One region of the Pseudoalteromonas sp. NZS127_1 genome, then DNA from elsewhere that is predicted to be linked to it. Evidence: predicted binding sites of a transcription regulator. Region 1 holds the regulator's gene; each other region holds the start of a gene.
What was found. The regulator sigma-54, encoded in region 1, starts transcription at its own class of promoters, with help from an activator protein. The targets are predictions, from matches to a motif close to GTTGGCACGNNNNTNGNNT.
Positions count from the first base shown of each region.

Region 2: a site for sigma-54 is predicted at 3,244-3,262, ahead of I6F50_RS10405 (CsbD family protein). Genes of this name have one in related genera too.
Region 3: a site for sigma-54 is predicted at 1,845-1,863, ahead of I6F50_RS13000 (hemerythrin domain-containing protein). Genes of this name have one in related genera too.
Region 4: a site for sigma-54 is predicted at 1,488-1,506, ahead of I6F50_RS18040 (DUF2726 domain-containing protein). Genes of this name have one in related genera too.

Region 1 is NZ_JADYXO010000003.1:2,271-7,387, forward strand. Features, by position in the region: gene mgtE (magnesium transporter) at 1-41, opposite strand, end outside; gene I6F50_RS04345 (HPr family phosphocarrier protein) at 172-444, opposite strand; gene rapZ (RNase adapter RapZ) at 487-1,332, opposite strand; gene ptsN (PTS IIA-like nitrogen regulatory protein PtsN) at 1,351-1,803, opposite strand; gene hpf (ribosome hibernation promoting factor) at 1,808-2,095, opposite strand; gene I6F50_RS04365 (RNA polymerase factor sigma-54) at 2,122-3,621, opposite strand; gene lptB (LPS export ABC transporter ATP-binding protein) at 3,691-4,416, opposite strand; gene lptA (lipopolysaccharide transport periplasmic protein LptA) at 4,413-4,958, opposite strand; gene lptC (LPS export ABC transporter periplasmic protein LptC) at 4,948-5,117, opposite strand, start outside.
Region 2 is NZ_JADYXO010000009.1:111,644-116,760, forward strand. Features, by position in the region: gene hrpB (ATP-dependent helicase HrpB) at 108-2,534, opposite strand; gene I6F50_RS10400 (group II truncated hemoglobin) at 2,618-3,031, opposite strand; gene I6F50_RS10405 (CsbD family protein) at 3,306-3,503, shown strand; gene I6F50_RS10410 (xanthine dehydrogenase family protein molybdopterin-binding subunit) at 3,565-5,117, opposite strand, start outside.
Region 3 is NZ_JADYXO010000013.1:104,921-110,037, forward strand. Features, by position in the region: gene I6F50_RS12995 (plasma-membrane proton-efflux P-type ATPase) at 1-1,262, shown strand, start outside; gene I6F50_RS13000 (hemerythrin domain-containing protein) at 1,380-1,805, opposite strand; gene I6F50_RS13005 (hypothetical protein) at 2,152-2,406, shown strand; gene I6F50_RS13010 (hypothetical protein) at 2,467-2,721, shown strand; gene I6F50_RS13015 (DUF6500 family protein) at 2,751-2,969, shown strand; gene I6F50_RS13020 (GGDEF domain-containing protein) at 3,006-4,925, opposite strand; gene I6F50_RS13025 (RluA family pseudouridine synthase) at 5,104-5,117, opposite strand, start outside.
Region 4 is NZ_JADYXO010000027.1:10,032-15,148, reverse strand. Features, by position in the region: gene I6F50_RS18050 (regulatory signaling modulator protein AmpE) at 1-21, opposite strand, end outside; gene mtnN (5'-methylthioadenosine/S-adenosylhomocysteine nucleosidase) at 22-729, opposite strand; gene I6F50_RS18040 (DUF2726 domain-containing protein) at 852-1,448, opposite strand; gene folE2 (GTP cyclohydrolase FolE2) at 1,565-2,485, opposite strand; gene arcB (aerobic respiration two-component sensor histidine kinase ArcB) at 2,718-5,036, shown strand; gene arcA (two-component system response regulator ArcA) at 5,053-5,117, opposite strand, start outside.

The sequences.
Region 1 (5,117 bases):
AGTTGCTGTAGTGGGTAATCTTGTTCAAAAGCTTCAGGCATTGGCGTCCTTTATAAATTTTTATATTATTTTATGGGGAGAGGTGAGTTAACTGGCGTCACTAACCGTATTTATTTTATATATCTGTTTTAGTTGGGGCATTAGTAATGCGAGCATTATTTTTATAACTGTTTATTCTTGTTCATTAAAACGTTGTGCTATTAATTCTCCAACAGCATGTAAAGCTTGCTCAGAATCGGGGCCTTTGCATACAACTTTTACTTCTTTGCCTTGGCTACTTTCAAGTAACATTAGTGCAAGTACGCTATCGCCTGCGGCTTCTTTGTCATCTTGAAATAATGTAATTGTCGCATCAAACTGCACTGCCAATTGGGCAAGCACGGTGGCTGCTCTGGCGTGCAATCCTAATTTGTTTTTTATTAAAAAAGTGTCTTCACAATGCATAACTTACTCTACTTAAGCTGAACAGGTGATTATTCAGCTATATTATTTTTCTTGTTCGCGATGGCGAATTTTCACATTGGGATGTGTCATTGCAAAACTTTCACCGATAGTTTGCGCTAAATATACAGAGCGGTGTTGCCCGCCTGTACACCCAATGGCAATGGTTAAATAACTGCGGTTATTTCGCTCTAAGTGCGGTAACCACGTTTGTACAAATGTTTGAATTTGCCATGTGAATTTTTGCACTATGCTGTGATTGGCCAAATAATCTTTAACAGGTTGATCTAACCCATTTAAAGGTTTTAATTCAGGTTCCCAATGTGGATTGGGTAAAAAGCGTGCATCAAATACGTAATCTGCTTCTTTTGGTATACCGTATTTAAAACCAAACGATTCAAACGTGACAATCAGTTGCTTATCTTTTTTACCTAAAATCTTTTCACGAATAGATTCAGCAAGTTGATGAACGCTTAAATCAGTTGTATCTATCATAAAGTCGGCGCGGGTGATTAATACATCAAGTAATTCTTTTTCTTTTTTGATGGCTAAATCAAGAGGCAACGAGTCAATTGATAGTGGGTGTAATCTACGAGTTTCAGAAAAACGTTTGATCAATGTTTGATCGTCGCTATCTAAATAAAATAACGTAGGTTTTGCAAAGCCAGGCAAGTATTCAAGAATATCGTTAAATTCATCTTGTTGTTTAGGGATGTTACGCACATCAATGCTAACAGCAATTTTATCATAGCTATCAGACACACTGCGAACTAATGAAGGAAGCAAGTTAACTGGAATATTATCTACGCAATAATAACCTAAATCTTCTACAACGCGTAAAGCAACCGACTTTCCAGAACCAGAACGGCCGCTTATGATAATTAACTCCATTTAACACCCTTTATAAAACTATGATTGATTGACAATAACTTGGTAAAGCTCAGTATCTGATTTTGCACTGCGTAACTGTTTACAAAAATCTTTGTTGTTTAGTTTATCAGCAATGGTTGCTAGAGTCTTTAAGTGCTGCTGGTTATCGCCATCTGGTACGATGAGTGCGACGAAAATATCAACAGGGCGATTATCGATCGCATCAAAATTTATTGGAGTTTCGCTAACGAGTACTAAAGCCAAAGGCTCTTCTGCACCGCTCATTCTTCCATGAGGAATGGCAATGCCACGCCCTATACCTGTACTACCCAATTTTTCTCTGCTCATTAAAGCATTAAGAATATCTTGTTGCGGTAAATACGGAAGTTTGTCGTGAGCAAGTTCGCTAATGAACTCTAAAATTCTTTTTTTGCTATTAAAAAGGACCGCAGCTTTGCTGCAGTCCTGGCATATAAGTGAGCTTAATTTCATCATATTAGTGTCGAGCAAGCTTCTCTTTGTGTTTAATTACTTGTCGATCGAGCTTGTCGATCAACGAGTCAATGGCGGCATACATATCTTGATGTTCTGTAGAGGCAAATAGCTCAGCACCGCTTACGTGTATGGTGGCTTCTGCTTTTTGATTTAATTTTTCTACATCGAGAATGACATGAACATTATTAATATGATCAGAGTGTCTTTCTAGCTTCGCAAATTTGGTATTAATATAGTCTCTTAGTGAATCGGTTAATTCTACGTGACGACCAGTTAAGTTTAGTTGCATAAGCATTACCCTCTTTTTTTTGCGTCTTAAATCAAACTTTTACGCTGATTTGACGGTGGAATAGCCAGAGATTCGCGGTATTTTGCGATTGTACGTCTCGCTACTTTAATTCCTTGCTCAGCCAATATATCCGCTATTTTGCTATCACTCAATGGTTTTGCTGAGTTTTCTGCTGCGATTAATTTTCGGATAAGCGCACGGATTGCTGTAGATGAACATTCACCACCGTTTTCGGTGCTTACATGGCTTGAGAAAAAATATTTAAGCTCAAATATACCACGGGGTGTGTGCATATACTTTTGGGTTGTTACGCGCGAAATTGTTGATTCGTGCATTTCTACCATTTCAGCAACATCATTTAAAACCATTGGTTTCATGGCTTCAGGACCGTGTTCAAAAAAGCCTTGTTGTTGCTTAACAATACAATTTGTCACTTTTAATAGCGTGTCGTTTCTACTTTCTAAGCTTTTAATAAACCATTTAGCTTCTTGTAAATGCGAGCGAATAAACTGGCTGTCACCACTGGATTTTACAGTGCGAGACATTGCCGCGTATTGGCTATTAACACGAATTTTAGGCATGCTGTCTGGGTTTAACTCAACAACCCAGCGGCCTTTAATTTTTTTAACTGACACATCAGGAATAACATACTCAGATTCTTCTCTTACAATAGTATCTGCAGGTTTAGGGCTAAGAGTATGTATTAATGTCATTACTTCCTTAAGCTCTTCTTCTTTGAGCTTAGTTTTCTTCATTAATGTACGATAGTCACGAGCAGCTAATAAATCAATATGCTCGGTTAAAATCATTTTTGTTTCATTAATGTAAGGTGTTTCTTTATCAAACTGGTTAAGCTGAATACACAAACACTCTTGTAAACTACGTGCAGCAATACCAACAGGATCAAACAGTTGGATGCGTTTTAATACAGCTTCAATTTCATCAAGTTCGACTTCGTTATCATCTTCGTTTTCTTGATTAAAGCTTTCTAAAATCTCTTCGCAGCTTAGTGTTAAAATACCTGAATCATCGACGGCTTCTACAATAGCAATAGCAATAGCTTCGTCTGTAGGGCTAAATGGCGTTAGTTGTAACTGCCACATTAAATACTCATGGAGCGTTTCAGTAGAGGCGCCTTGGTATATTGATTCGTCTTCAGGCATCGGACCCGATGATGCTGCTGGGGCGGCACTCATGTACTCATCCCAACTAACATCCATAGCCATGTCGTCACTTAGCGTGTCTTTTGCAAGTGCTTCACCACTATCTTGTTCGTATTCGCTTGGAGCATCATCGGCAGATGCGCTAACAGTTATGTCATCTGTATCTGCTTTTTGCTCGTTTTTACCTGCAGCGTCTTCTGAATAGTCTGCTTCTTCAACCTCTAATAGCGGGTTGCTGTCGAGAGCTTCTTGTATTTCTTGCTGGAGATCCAATGTACTGAGTTGCAACAAACGAATAGCTTGTTGCAGCTGTGGAGTCATTGTAAGTTGCTGGCCCATGCGCAGCTGTAGTGATTGCCTCATGTATCTCTAACAATCCTTTTATGTTGTTATAATTAATACTAGCAGATGCTTAAAGACATGGCGTAAATGTTACAGCCTAAATTGCTCGCCTAAGTAAACATCGCGTACTGTTTTATCATTTAATACGTGTTCTGGAGTACCTGATGCAATCAGCTCCCCATGAGAAACAATGTAGGCTTTTTCACAAACATCAAGGGTTTCTCTTACGTTATGATCGGTAATTAATACACCAATCCCACGATTTTTAAGATGTTCTATTATTTTCTTTATGTCTAATACCGAAATCGGGTCAACACCTGCAAATGGTTCATCCAGTAATATAAATTTAGGATCTGCTGCCAGCGCACGTGCTATTTCAACACGACGACGTTCGCCACCCGACAATGCCATACCTTGGCTATCACGAATGTGTTGTATGCTAAATTCATCTAATAATTTATCGAGAGTGTCTTCTCTAGCTTGTTTATTTAACTCTTTGCGCGTTTCTAAAATGGCCATTAAGTTTTGATAAACAGTCAGCTTTCTGAATATTGAAGACTCTTGCGGTAAGTAGCCAATGCCTAATCTAGCACGACTATGCATAGGTAAAAGAGTAATATCGTTATCGTCTATCGATATTTTACCTTTGTCGCTAGGTACAAGTCCTACTATCATATAAAACGTGGTAGTTTTACCTGCGCCGTTAGGGCCAAGTAAGCCAACAATACTGCCAGCTTTGACTTCAAGGCCGACGTTTTTTACAACTTCACGGCCTTTATAGCTCTTTGCTAATAGCTCTGCTTTTAATGTGCTCATGGTTGACCTTTGTCGCTTTTTTTACTTTTTTTAGTCTCGATTGGTACTAAAATTGTGTGAACGCGGTCAGTTGAGTTTTCATCTTTTTCGGCACTGATTAGCTGCTGCTCTATATCGTAGGTAATGCTTTTAGCATTTATTTTTTGTCCCGCTTGCGATACTTGTGCATTACCAACAAGCGTTAAAAAACGCTTAGATACATCATAACGTACTTCGTCAGCACTGGCGCTCATAGTCGTGCCATCTGATTGCTTTTCTTCAAAGTGCGCAGGGCTACCTGTAGCAATTAATAATTGTTTATTATCGCCAAGTTCATCGCGTTTATGTACTTCTAAGCGGTCGGCTGTGATACGGCGGTTACCGTGAATAATTTCAACGTTTTTCTCAAAAATCCCGACATTAGCTTTTAATTGACCTTCTTGCTTATCGGCGCTTATTGAAATTTGATTTGCAGCCGGTTGCGTGTTTTGCTCTGCAGCACTACTATTAAACGCTAGTATAAGTGTAGGAATAATAAGTGATTTTAATATTTTATTGGTCATAATATATGGTTCGCGTATGGTTAATTAGTTTTATCACTTCGGTTTTTAAGTCGGCTTCTAGGCCTTTACCAGTGATTTTTAAATTGGGTCCAGTGATGATAACGGGTTGCTCCGAACGCATTGTTAATAGCTTTATATCTACCTGAATATTATCAGCAT
Region 2 (5,117 bases), on a different contig from region 1:
GCAAAAATTACGACATATAGTTGTTCTATATGAATAATTTTTAACGCAGTGAGTGCGCTATTTAATACGATAAAATGATCATGTTTTTAATAAAATTGGTATAAAATCTACATTTTTCTCTTTACTCTGTTGGTTGCAACGCTGTTGGCAGGGTCGTCTGGCCAAAAATGCTTAGGGTAACGACCTTTCATTTCCTTTTGCACATCGCGGTAACTGCTAGCCCAAAAGTGGGCTAAATCTTGAGTAAGTTGCAATGAGCGTTTACCTGGCGATAGCAACTCCATAAGCAGTGGCAGTTTACCGTTGGCAAGCATAGGCGTACTGGTCAAGCCGTAAACTTCTTGCATACGCACGCTTAGCTTTGCGGGGCCATCAAGCTGGTATTCAATTTTTATATTTGAGCCACTTGGCACCGTTAAGCGCAGTGGTAACAGTGCTTTTAAAGCTGTTTGTTGTTGCCAATCAAAACAGTTTTGTAATGCTTCAAAGTAGTTAAACTTTTTAAGCTGCGTGAGCGTTTTAATATCTTCTAAAAATACGCCTAGCCACTGCGCTGCATTTAGAATACGTTGTTGCTCGTTTATTTGTGGAAATTTATCGGGCAATAACTTACTTGCCAAGCTCATGCGTATCAGCAATTGCTGCGCATCAGGTTGCTCGTTAAATAATGCAAAACCGTGTTTAGTAAATAAGTTAAGCCACGCTTTGGCACGCTCGCTTTTGTCTAGTTTGTGTTTACTAGGCTGGCTGGTAAGCGTTATAGCACCAAGCTTCACTTCATCTTGATGAATAAAGCGTGCGGCTTTTTCGTCAAATTCGCAGCGAGTTAATTCACTAAATAAATGCGGTAAAAATTCTTGTAACTCAAATGGGTTAAGCGCGGTGGCTGCAAATATACGCCCGCCTTTGTGCCCGCCCATGGTTGCTATCGCTAAGTAGTCGTCGTTGTGCCAATAATTGCTATTAAGCTCAGCCCCTGCACCATTGGCAAGTAAGTAACCATTACCGCGCTTTTTAGCAATACGATCGGGATAAGCAAGTGCCACCAGCAAACTTAAATGTTCTGTATTTAAATCAGCATTTGACTCTTTTACTTTTAAACGGCTTTGCCAATATTTTAGCTGCTGCTTAAATACCGGATGTGGTCGTTGCTGTTGGTTATGCAACGCTAAACTCAACTCGTTTGCACTGTTTACTCGGCTCTCAAGTAATGCCACTAAATAAATAGCGAGCCTAAAAATACCAGGGAGTTGGTCATCAAGTATTTGTGCTTTTAGTAGCATATGCGCCAAACGAATATCAGCACCAAAACCTAACATTTTACTGCCAAGCGGTGTGAGCTTACCCTTGCTATCAATAGCTTCTAGCATGTTGAGCAGGTTACTTGCTTGCTCGCATTGTTGCTCAGTAGGCTTATCAAGTAGGGTTAGCTCATCAATACTGGCTCCCCACTGCTTTGCCTCAAGCATAAGTTGGCTTATGTCTGATGTGAGTATTTCGGGATTGTCGTGGCTATTACGTCGCTCAAAGGTTTGCTTTGAGCCAATTCGATAAACAATGCCCGGCTCTATTCGCCCTGCACGTCCTGCTCGCTGCACAGCAGAAGAGCGCGATATACTTTGTGTTGTGAGCTCTGTGACCCCTGTTTTTAAATTAAAGGTCGCTGCACGGCGCTTGCCGCTGTCAATTACAATGCGTATGCCTTCAATAGTTAAACTGGTTTCGGCTACATTGGTGGTAAGCACTACTTTGCGCATACCGTTTGGTGCAGGAGCAATAGCGGCTTGCTGATTAGCTTTATCTTGCTCGCCAAATAGCGTTGCTACAGTGCAGTTACTGGGTAAATCGCTAAGTGCTTGCTGCACCCGTAGTATTTCAAATTGCCCGGGTAAAAATACCAATGCACTGCCTGTTTGCTCATTAAGCGCTTGTTTTATTATGCTAGGAATTGCATCAAGCCAGCGGCTTTCATCTTTTATGGGTATGTAGACTTCGTCTATTGGGTAACTGCGACCGCTCGATTGAATTACAGGGCAATCAAAAAACGCAGTGTAACGCTCAGTATCTAGCGTTGCCGACATAAGCATGATGGTTAAGTCTTCACGCAGTGCACTTTGGGTCTCGAGCGCAAAGGCAAGTGAGGTATCGGCTGCAATTGAGCGCTCATGAAACTCATCAAATATAAGTAAATCTATGTCGCTTAATTCAGGGTCATTTTGTAGCATGCGTGTAAGCATGCCTTCGGTGACTATTTCGAGGCGCGTATTAGCGCTTACTTTACTCTCGCCTCTAATCCGCAAACCCACACTTTGCCCAACACTCTCGTTTTGGCACTTTGCTAAATAACTGGCAATATTACGTGCAGCTAAACGGCGAGGCTCTAGCATCACAATGCGTTTAAAATGCCCATCGCGCATTAGTTGTAGTGGTAACCACGTAGATTTACCAGCACCAGGCGGCGCTTGTAGTAACGTAATTGGATTACGTTGTAATGTAGTAACGAGTTGTTGATATATGTCTTGAACCGGCAGCACAGCTATTTACCCTAAATTGCTTTGCAGGCATTGTAACAAAAAACCAAAGCCTAGCTGCGATTGATGTTTATTAATAATTGCTATTAACTACCGGATACCATTCTAATTCGATCAGCCGGTACGCGTAATTGCTCCATTAAGTAAGTTTTAAATGAGGCTTCGTAAGGCTGCTCATCAACCGCTTTTTGCATGCATAACAACCATGCACCGCTTTCATCAATGCCTACATGTAAATGTTTGTGCGCTTGAGGAATATTTATACTGCCAAAATGCTCAGCGTATAATTTAGGGCCGCCTAGCCAGCCCGACAAAAAGTAAGCGAGCTTTTTACGCGATGCCGATAAATTTTTTGAGTGCATGCCCCTTATATGCTCAGCCTCTTTTAAAGTTTCCATATTATCGTAAAACGCATTCACCAGTTGTGTAATACCTGCTAATTCACCTGCCATTTTGTACGAGTAGTCGCCCACTCCGTATTCATACGTTTTAGTATTCATAACTCACTCATGTTAGCTACTTTGTTTAATACCTGCATATTAGCTTAAAACAAAAATTTAAGAATGAGTTACATCAAAGCTGCGTAACTTATGTCAGCAATAATTACAGACCGCTCTGTATATTTTTTAAGGATGTGCTCACAACATTAATAATTACTGCCTCAATAAAAACATAACACGATGATTATAAATGAAAAATAAATTTTTAACTTGTTGGTACACACCTTGCTCCTTTTATACTGAACGTTAATTAAATCTAAGTAAGGAGAAACTTATGAACAGCGATCGTATGAAAGGTAATTGGAACGAACTTAAAGGTAAGGCTCAACAAAAATGGGGCGATCTTACTAACGACGATTTAGATAAAATTGAAGGTAGCCGTACAGAGCTAGTTGGCAAAATCCAGCAGCAGTATGGTAAATCTAAAGAAGAAGCAGAGCGTGAAGTTGATGAGTTTGAAAAAACTCACTAATCGCTAACTTCTAAAAAAACCGCCTTTTGGCGGTTTTTTTGTTTAAGCTGTAGTTATTTAGCTACGCTTTTAGCTGATCACCTATTGGTAACTGCCTAATGCGCTTTCCGCATGCTGCAAAAATAGCATTACATAATGCTGGCGCATAAACTGGTGTAGATGGCTCACCTACCCCTGCTGGTGGTGCATCGCTTTGTACAATTTCAACGTCAATCTCAAGCGGTGAGTCGCTCATACGCGGTACGCGATAGTCATGAAAATTGCTTTGCTGCACGCGGCCTTTATCAAAGGTAATACCGTCACTAATTGCAGTGGTAATACCGTAAATAGAGCCACCTTGGGTTTGATTTTTAACGGTGTCGGTATTTACAACCGTGCCCGCATCAATGGCAACCCACGATTTAATTACTTTTAAATCGCCAGCATCCGACACTTCTACTTCAACTACCGTCGCTACGTAAGTTAAAAAGCTTCTATGCGCTGCTATACCTAAACCTCGCCCTTTAGGAAGCTCTCGCCCCCACTTACTCATGTCAGCAACCTTTTCAATAACATGGCGTAGTCTGCCAATATCTAAAGGATAAACCGCTTTATCGCCGCCATAATTATCATATGTGGCATTTTGCTCAGTTACATCAAGGATTCGGCTTGGACCTATAGTTTCTAATAAATAGTCTTTTTGGTCGCGACCGGCTTTGTGCGCTGCTTCACCAATAAATGACTGAATAGCAAAGGCATGAAAAATATTTGATACAGAACGCATCCAACCAATTCGTGCTTTGGCTTGCGCATCACCGTTTTCTAACTTCATGTTAGGTGTGTTAATTGGGTTGTCGGTAAACCCTAAGCGCAGTTCAAAGCTCCCTGGCGTAGTTGCCCCTTCTGAAAAGGTCGAGGTGATCGGTGAAAACGCGGTGCGGTGTAAATAAGATTCTATTGCGCCATTTTTATCTAACGATGCTTCAATGTGCTGAGCCGAAACCGCATGGTAAAAACCATGCTGTATGTCGTCTTCACGCGTCCATTGCACACGAATGGGTTTGCCTACTTTCATTGAAAGGTAAGCCGCTTCTGCTGAGAAGTCAGGTTTTGACTTACGCCCAAAACCGCCTCCTAACATGGTAACGTGAACATTAATTTTGCTCTCATCCATGCCAAGCATTGCAGCCACTGTTTTCATATCGGCTTGTGGGTTTTGCGTAGCAGCCCATATATCAACACGGTCTTTGTTGTACATCGCTGTGGCACAAGGTGGCTCCATTGGTGCTTGAGCAAGATGCGGCGCGTAATAATCGGCTACAAGTTTATTGCTCGATTTAGCCAACACGCCCATGGCATCGCCTTTATCACGTATATTTGCCTGTGGAGTTTGTACTGTTTTTAATAATGACTTTTTAAATTCTTCTGAATTATAATCGCCATTTTTGCCATCATCCCACACGACTTTTAATGCTTTACGCCCTTGCCATGCAGCCCATGTGTTTTTAGCTATAATCGCAATGCCACCTTTTGGCTGAAACTGCGGTGCGCCTTTTGGTACAGGCATTTCAATTACATCTATAACGCCATTTATCGCTTTTGTAGCACTGGCATCAAACGACTTAACAACACCGC
Region 3 (5,117 bases), on a different contig from region 1:
AAAATGCTGATGGCAAAACGTTTAAAGTGACCAAAGGTGCACCGCAGGTTATTTTAGCTTTGTCGGCTAATATTGAGGCAGTTAAAACTCAAGTTGAGGCATCAATAGATGAATTTGCAGCACGTGGGTTTCGCTCTTTAGCGGTTGCTAAAACAGACGAGCAAGGTAAATGGCAATTTATAGGCGTATTGCCACTTTTTGATCCACCGCGTGAAGAAGCAATACAAACCATTGCCGATGCAAAAGAAATGGGTATGAGTGTTAAAATGGTCACGGGCGACCAAGTAGCCATTGCGCGCGAAACTGCAAGTAAACTGGGTTTAGGGACAAACATTCTTGATGCTAGTGGATTTGGTGCAACTGAGTATCATCAAGCCACACAGTTAGATGATTCTATCGAGAGTGCTGACGGATTCGCACAAGTATTCCCTGAGCATAAATACCATATTATTGATGTGCTTCAGCATAGAGGGCACATTGTTGGCATGACAGGAGATGGCGTAAATGATGCGCCAGCACTTAAAAAAGCTGACTGTGGCATTGCTGTATCGGGTGCTACAGATGCAGCGCGTTCAGCAGCATCAATTGTGTTAATGACCGATGGCTTGTCGGTTATTATTGATGCAGTTAAAGAAAGCCGAAAAATATTTCAACGCATGAACAGTTACGCTATTTACAGGGTTGCTGAAACACTGCGCGTATTACTGTTTATGACCATGGCGATATTAATTTTTAACTTTTATCCGTTAACAGCAGTCATGATTGTAATGCTTGCTTTACTTAACGATGCCGCCATTTTGTCTATTGCATACGACAATGTGCATTATCAAAATAAGCCCGAGACATGGAATATGCGGCTCGTTTTAGGTATTGCATCTGTGCTGGGAATTGTAGGGCCAATTGCAGCCTTTGGTTTATTTTACTTAGGAGATAAAGTATTTGAACTCGACCGTCCTCATCTTCAAACATTAATGTACTTATTACTTTCTGTAGCAGGGCATTTGACTATATTTTTAGCGCGTACCCGAGGTCCATTTTGGTCTATTAAACCGTCTGCTATATTAATGGTCGCCGTATTTGGCACGCAAGTTATAGCAACACTTATTGCTGTTTATGGTGTGTTTATGACCCCACTAGGATGGGGATGGGCACTTGCTGTGTGGGCATATGCTTTGGTGTGGTTTTTTATTAACGATGGTTTAAAGCTAGTGGCGTATCGAATTTTTGATCCGACAGAAGCACCCTTACTAGAGAAGAGTTAGCATATAGGCTTAAAAAAATGGTTATAAGCCAAGTGGCTTATAACCAATAGTACACAAGGGAGTGTATATAAGGTGGTTCAATTATTTGTGAGTAAAGTTACTCACAAATAAAAAGTATTAGTGCATTGCATCATTATACTGCTTTGCCAAGCTTTGTTTTTGCCCTTCGGTTAGTGCTTTACCCGCTAATTGAAATACTTCGTGTTCTTCTTCACTTAAATGATGATGTACTAAATGATGCAGTTTTTTAGCTGCAACTAACCATGCAGACGAGCTCATTTCGGTATCTTCAAGTTGTTCAATTAATTCATCAATTTCGTGATGTTCAGCTACGCTGTGGCGCGCTTTTTCATGAGTTAAGTCATCAAACATAAGTGGGTTGTAAAAGTAACGTTCTTCAAACTTTGCGTGTTGTTCTAGTTCTGTTTTTAGCTCGTCCATTAGCGTGTGGCGCTGCTCTGTGTCGCCGTGCGTTTGAATAAGCGCATCTACCAATTCTCGTTGTTTGTCATGGTCATGACGTAGTGCTTCAAAAATATTCATAACTAATCCTTTTACAATTTATTTGCTTATATCACTAACTAGCAAACTAAATGCCAAATATTAAGTTGATGTATTTTATTGCTTTTATTTTGATTTTTTATTTTTGGGCTGCTATCACTGTAAATTTTACAGTGATATGAATGCAATAATTTCAGGCTTTTACGTAGTTCAATTATAGAAGTGAGTATAAATCCCTACAGAACCTTACAAATATTTACTGGTTGTTTATTTTATTGCAGTGATAAAGTAGCAACATTATTTAGGTACAATCTATATATTACTCCCACATATAATACCAATCGGTATAAATGCAGGTAGCACGTTAACTTAATAGGATAGTTTAAGGATGAACACAAAAAGCCCCATCGCCGCATTATTGCTGTGCGCTTTACTAAGTGCTTGTAGTACTGCCCCACGTTCTGACCCTAACTTATGCATTGAAGAGGCTGAAACGGTTGATCGAAATGGCGCTCAAACAAGCTCAGAAGTTTATAATCAATGCATTAGCGCACAAATTAAAAAGGATGAAAAAAATGACACTTTTTTTGATGCTATAGGTACGTTCTTTTTTGAATTTTTTGTAATGGAGGTAGAAAAGTAAATACGGCTAACTTGCAGCTATAGTCTAAAGTAAATAAGTTACGTAAAAATAGGATTAGTTATGAAGCAATTATTGATAGCAATTCCACTTTTTTTATTACTAAGCGCTTGTGCGGCACAGCCTTACGCAGGCTCGGCAAAATGTATGGAACAAGCAGATATTGCATACGAAACCGATACACGTAAAAATGAGATATTAGATAATGAATGCAAAGCTGCAAAAGTAAATACGCCTAATAAAGAGCTTGAGAATCATGGCTTGGTTGATAGAAGCCTTTTACAGCTAATCGTTAGCGTTTTAAATGGCGTATTTTAATAGTAAAAATATAATTAAATAAGGTATGTATGAGGGAAGAACTAAGAGCAAAAATAATTACCGTATGCGATAAAAAAATAGCAGTTAAAGGCGAAAATGTAGGGCTTTCTTTTTATGCATTTTTTGCTAATAAAAACGACGACCCAGCGCTACTTATGGAAGCTGCTACTTGGTGGATACACACCCATAAATTAGATCATTTTGTAAAAGCAAAGACCATCAAAAAAATGATCTTAGATGGGCTTTAGTCAAGTAAATGAGCCAATACTTTTAGCTGTGTTTATTTAATCAACAACGACTTGGTTTCTTCCGTTTTCTTTTGCTTTATAAAGTAATTTATCTGCATGTTTAATAAGAACATCTAGTGTGCTTTTTAAAGGGCCACTTACAGAGGCCCCTGCACTAAAGGTGATTTTTGTATCACTAGGAAAGTCTTCTATATTACTGCAATGCTTGGCGAAGCTAATGGCGAGCTGGTCAAATATATCGCGAATTATTCGTTCATCAACCGTATTTAGTGCAAATAACCATTCTTCGCCGCCGTAACGACCAAACTGATGATCATTACATAGTGTTTCTTTTGCAGCTTTTGCAAAGGCAATAAGAACTAAATCTCCAACATCGTGACCAAAATGGTCGTTAACTTTTTTAAAGTAGTCTAAGTCAACAATTGCTATCGTCATTTTACCTTCACCAAGCTTTGCTTCTGCTGCGCGCATTATTCCTCTGCGATTAGGGCAATTTGTTAGATAATCTGTTAATGAAATATCGTAATATTTTTGACGTTGTCGGGCTTGCCGATAAAATAAAAATAATGAAGCAATCACTAAAATAAATGCAATAGCAGCGCTGAGTCGCCAAATTATTTTTTGTTGGTACTCTTCTTTAGCTTGTAGTTCACTAATGTCTTTTGCGTACTCTAGTTGCTGTATTTTTTCTTCTTTTTCTTTTACTTCAAACTGCACCTGTAGTGTTTTTATATTATTTTCACTAGTTGCTTCGTAGTGTTTTTTTGTATAAAGGAGCTTTTGTTCAATTGCTTCAAAAGCCTCGTCAGTGTAGTTAAGGCGTCGCTTTAGCTCATAGCGTTTACTTAAAAAATCGGCTTTATAAATACTGCGGCTGAATTTATCTAATTTTAAAAACACCTCATCGTTTGCTTCATTTGCTCTCTCGATTAAATCTTGTTTTATATATATGTCAGCTAACAAAATGAGCGATGCGAGTTGCATGTCGTATACACCTGCAGAACGAGCAAGCTCAATGTTTTCTTTAGTTAAAGTTAAAGCTTTATCGTAGTTTGCTTGTAAGTACTCAATATTGGCAATTGAGTACTGAGCAAAGGTTAAGCCTTTTTGCATATTAACTTTTTTAAAATAGAGCAATGCTTTATCTAGGTATATTAAGGCATCTTTAGGTTTTTCTACTTCAAGCAATACATTGCCTAAGCTCCAGTATGCTTTTGCAGTAAAAAGCCCATCTTGTGTTTGCTCATAGGCCGCAACCGCTTTTTTTGCATAATATATGGCTTTGTCTTTTTCGTTTAGATAATTATATGCATCGGCTATTTTTCTAAAAAAGTACCCTTGAGATGCTGAATCGTCATCTTTTAATGCTAATTCTAGCCCCTCTAGTGCAACATTTAGGGTCTTTTTCAATGCATCTGTATCGGTGTAATAGTAAGCAAGTGCTCGTAAAATAATGATTTTTTCTTTAGTTGAATGCTGTTGCAAGCTCTCTTCTAATTTGGTGGCTAGCGTGTGTGCTGGAGTTGGGTTCGCCTCCCTTGCTAGAGACTTGAGTTGTGATTCGAGAAATAATAAATATACACTTTTTTGATTTGGTAACTCTTTGTTCTTTAAGTAATAGGATAAGTGTGTGTTTAACGCTTCGTATTTTTCTTGTCTAAAAAGTAACTCCGCATACAAAGCGGCCGCTTCTAGATGAAGTTTTTTCCAATTTTGCTCTTTGCTTATTTTAAACGCTTGAGTGAGCTTGTCTTCATTTTGAAGATAGTCTAATTCATTTAGTTTTATGTTATTGATCAGGACTTGAGTCGTGTCAAAGTCTAGTGCGTGTAAAGTTGCACTTAATGAGTCGCCGTTAGCTGAGGAAAGCTTACTTAAAAGTAAAAATAAAATGAGAACAATATACTTAGCCCACAAAGTATTACCTAAAACCTTTATTTGTGTATTGTTAGTCATGTTAATCCTTTGCTGACTTATTTTTATTATTGAAGTACTTATTAACATTACTTAATAAACTTGGGTTTGTACCGTTTTTTTATACTCATCATTGAATAGAAAGACCATAAACGATATCAATTTAATTAATAAAAACCAACACATTGTATAATATAGTGGTTGTAGCTATGTGTTTTTATTAAAAATCTGCGG
Region 4 (5,117 bases), on a different contig from region 1:
TTGAACAATATTGCTAAGCATTTACAGAGACACTGCAGTTAGCTTTTCTAAAAGTGCGACAACCATTTTAGATGAGTTGATTGATGCTGTTTCTAGGTATTCTTCAAATGATTGTGGTGACTCTTTACCTGCTATATCAGACATTGAGCGAATTACAACAAATGGTGTGTTAAGCGTAAAACACGTTTGTGCAATTGAAGCGCCTTCCATTTCAACGGCAAGCATTGTAGGAAAATCACTGCGTGCTTTATCGATACGCACAGGGTCACACATGAATGTGTCACCAGTACAAATTAAGCCAACAAGTGTTTTAACATCACTGATTTGTTCGATTGTTTGTTGTGCTGCTTCAACTAATTTAGGGTGAGCTGCAAAGCCTGCTGGCATTTGTGGTACTTGGCCAATTTCGTAGCCAAAAGCAGTAACATCTACATCGTGATGACGTACTTCTGACGAAATTACTACGTCGCCAACACTTAGAGAAGGATCGAATCCACCGGCAGAGCCTGTGTTAATTACGCAATCAGGTTTGAAGTTGTCAATTAGTAAGGTAGTTGCAATTGTTGATGCTACTTTACCAATACCAGATTGAACAAGTGTTACTGTGTTACCAGCCAATTCACCAGTATAAAAAGTGAAACCTGCTTTAGTTAAAATTTGTGCGTTTTGCATCGCTTCACGTAAAATTTTAACTTCTGGCTCCATTGCGCCAATAATACCAACATTCATAATGTTTAATTCCTGAGTTTGAATCACTTGATTATACGTGAAGTTAGCAATAAAAAACAAAAAAGCGAGCTTGTTTATGAGCTCGCTTTAAATACTTTTTAGGAGAGTATTTAATTTGGTTTTTAAATTTCAGCTAAAGCAGTTGTTTGTGCTTTGGCTTGAGAAGGTGAAAGTACCGCTGGCTTATGTGAGCGATTACGAACAGGGCGCTGCGTTTGTGTTGCTGCAGGCTTACCAAGTTTAAACATAATTGCATCGCGTACTTCAGAAGGACGGTAGCCCGATTTAACTTTCATACGAATATGTGGAATGCCCGCAGACTCTAGTGCACCGTTTACAAACCAGTCGCGTTGAGCTTTGTGGCCATCTTTATTGGCATTGTTAACTAGGTCAACGGCCGCAACAATAGTTAGTTTTTCTTTATCGATTAATACAAAGTCGAGTTGCTTATTTTTAGCTTTAGCTAAAGCAGCACGTTTAGATTTAATAGAAAGACCTTGCTTACAGTCAATAACGTCAATTAGCTTAACGCGACTAACAATTTTATATTGATCGCCAACAGCACGCTCGAGAAGATTTAAAAAAGCGCCTTCAACCTGCGTAAAAACAGTTTGCTTGCGGGTAAAAGGATACGGGTTTCCGCCATCGTCATTAAATTTTGACGCAACAACAGAAGCCCCGACAACTAATACTAGAATTAATAATAAAGCGAATTCCATACGGTAACTCCATAACAACAAATTGACACTGCTCAAATAAAGCAATTTACGTGCCTAAAAAGTATGAGTTATAAAATAATTACCAACTGTTTATAAAAGCTAAAACGATGTAGCTATTAAGCTTTGTATCCACCTTCAATACCTTTAACCGCAATAGCTACAGCATCGTGTGCATGGAGTGATTCATAATGGTTTATTTGCAGCCAGTAATCGCTGTAATTATCTGTTTCTAATAAAGCTTTAATTTTACGCGCTGCATCTTCACAAAACATAAGATTTTGACCATTTAAACGGGCAAATTCTTGCTCGTCTTCGCGTTTTACTGCCGCTTGTACAGGCGTTTTAAGTTCAGCTTCGAGGGTATTTATTAGAGTCACTACGTCAAATTCTTGAATATTGCTATCAAGCTTTACTTTTACGTTGGCAATAGAGCGCTGCGAGTGAGGTGTAGCTACTATGCCTTGTGTAGTGCCTAGCCATTCGTGCACATCTTTTTGGCTTAAGGTTTCTTGGTTAAACTTTTCGTTAAACGCGTTTTGTATAAGCTGGCGTGCAAGTGCTGCAGAGCAAGGGCATGTTGAAGAATAGGTAACATCTACGGTTAGCTCGTAGCTAATAATGTTATTTTCAATTGTACTGGTAAGTACAACTGGGTAGCTTTTCCAGCCCGCTTTACCACTTAATAGTGATTTACGGCGTAGCGGTAATTCAAATTTAAATTCAATTTGTGCTTTATCGCTCAGCCCTTCGTGGCTAGTTATAAAGGTATCGAGTGCTTGCGCTATTGTTTGCGGATTGACTTGCTGCTCAGTTGAAAGCAGGTCAAGTGCTAAAAATAGACGTGACATATGAATGCCTTTGGCATCTTCTTTATGCAAATTTACAAATGCACGAGCTTTGGCATTTACTGTAACTGGAGATAAGTCTCGTGACTCAAAAATAAATGGCAGTTCGATTTCGCCCATGCCAACCCAGTCTAATTTACCTGTTTGTAAAGCGGGTGCAGTGTCTGCTATATCTGGCATATTGGTTTGCATGTGCGCTACTCGTATTTTGGAGATAATAAAGCGGGGCATTTTACACTAAATAATTTATTGCTGAAATGATGAGTTTAAGAGATGAGCAAAATCAAACATGAAAAATTCTGTTTTTATCGCACAACATGGGTAGTGGTAGGAGAAAAATGCTAAAATCTGGGAAAATGGTATGTTTATACATGCGCATTGCCTTCTTTATATTTAAGCACACAGCTAAGAGATAAAATTACGTATGACCGATTATTCTTTGAGCCCTTGGGCTCGGGTACTTTCCAGCTCAATAACGCGATTTGGTGAATTTAAAACCGCAGCTATTTGTTACACTTTATTTTTAACTGTATCTCTTATTTTATCGAGCATGTTTTATTATGTTGCGATAGGCGAATTACACCTTGTTGATATTTTGGCTGTGGTATTTTTTACGGCTGTAGTTTCTCCTTTAATTATAAGTGTATTACTTAATTCAATTCGTCAATTAGATGCCTCGTATGCTTATTTAGATAGCGCAACCAAGCAGGAGAAGCTCTTAAACCAAACCCTAAAAGACAACATTAGTCGTTTAAATATTGAAATTGATGAGCGTAAAATGGCATTTCATGCCAAGCATCGCGCTATTGAAGAGCTGCGCCGAGAAATTGCTGAGCGTAAAAAAACACAACAAGAACTTGCCCAACAAAGTATGTTGCAACGCTCAATCGTTGATTCATCTCCCGATCTATTTTATTACCGCGATAACAACGGTGTATTTGCCGGCTGTAATAAAATGTTTGAAGAGGTAATGGGAAAATCAAGTAGTGAGTTAATAGGAAAAACGGTTGAGCAGATATTCCCGAGTCATTTTTTAGCTGAAGTTTTGGCAACCGATAAAGAAGTAGAGCAAAGCCATAAAGCACTAACTATAGATGTAGGCTATGAAGTAAATGGTGAAACACGTTGGTTTGAGCTGCGTAAATTACCTTTTATAAATGATGACGGTGACTACATTGGTTTACTGGGCTTTGGTCGTGATATCACTAGCCGTAAAGAAGCAGCACAAGCACTCGAAACTGCCTATAAAGACAAAGGTAAGTTTATTGCTACGCTGAGCCATGAACTACGTACTCCTTTAAATGGCATTGTTGGTTTAACGCGTATGTTATTAGACACAGAGCTTAATAAGCAGCAGCGTAGTTGGGGCAATACTATTTTTTCGAGTGCTGAAACACTCGGTAATATTTTTAACGATATTATAGATTTAGATAAAATAGATAGAGATCAGCTCGATATAGCAACCAATTCTATTAATGTGTCAGACTTTATAAACGATGTAGTTAATTTTGCAGGCTTAATAGCAGAGCAAAAAGAGCTTGAGTTTGATATTAAGCGCAATGGCATACTTGATGTTTACGCGCAGCTCGATCCGACTCGATTACGCCAAGTTGTTTGGAACTTAATTAACAACGCCGTTAAGTTTACTCAGCAAGGCAAAGTAACACTCGAATGCAGCAGAGAAAATCGCGTAGAAGGCCCATGGTTAGTTATTAAGGTACTAGATACCGGTCAAGGTATTCCACCAGAGCAACTTGCCCATATATTTGATATGTATTACAAAGCGCCGGATTTAAAAGGCACTAACGCGATAGGCTCCGGTATTGGTTTAGCTGTAACTAAAGCACTTGTAAGTGCAATGAAAGGGATAATTACGGTAAATAGTACTGAAGGCGAAGGAAGTTGTTTTACAGTGCAAATACCGCTTAGTTTATGTGTTGCACCAACAGAGCAAAGTTATGTTGGCCGTGGTTTGTATATTCTGCTAGTAGAAGATGTGCCTCTGAACGCCGAAATTGCTACAAACCTATTAGAGCAACGCGGGCATGAAGTGTTATGGGCTGAAACCGGTGAAGATGCGCTCTCGTTTGTCGAAACCGAAGATGACTTAGATTTAGTACTACTCGATATGCAATTGCCAGATATAAACGGTGACGTGGTTGCTAAACAAATACGCTCAGATAGCCACTTCGATAAATTACCTATTGTTGCTTTAACTGCCAATGTACGCAGTGCTGAAAAAGAGCTTGAAGGTATATCAATACAAGGTGCGTTGGCCAAGCCAATTAACACAGTTAAGCTTGATAAAATGCTGGCTGACTTATTTGGCATTAAGCAAAGTGAATGCACAGAGCCACAGCTAAAAGTAAGTGAAGAAGCGCTAGAGGGCATTGATGCACACTTATTAGATATTGAAACAATAGAAGACTTTGTAAATTCGATGGGCTTAGTTGTATTTAGACGCAGTAGTCAGTTATTTGAAAAGCTAAGTCCACAATATCAGCAAGAATTACTTACTTCATTAAATACCGGCGATAGAGAAGAGTATGAATCAGTAGCGCATAAACTTAAAGGTGCGGCTGGCTCGGTAGGTTTAAATGATGTGCAGCTTCATGCCAAAATAATGGAGCATGGTGCGATTGATGAATCTGATGAAGTGTTAAAGCAGTGGTTAGATGTTTTAGCAGATAAAATAAATGAAGGACAAAAAGCCCTTCATTTATTTTTACAGCAATTAGAGTAAAACTAATTAGCTCTAATTAAGCGTCAATTTTACCAATGAAACGGTAACCTTCACCATGGATGGTGCTGATTAACTCTGACG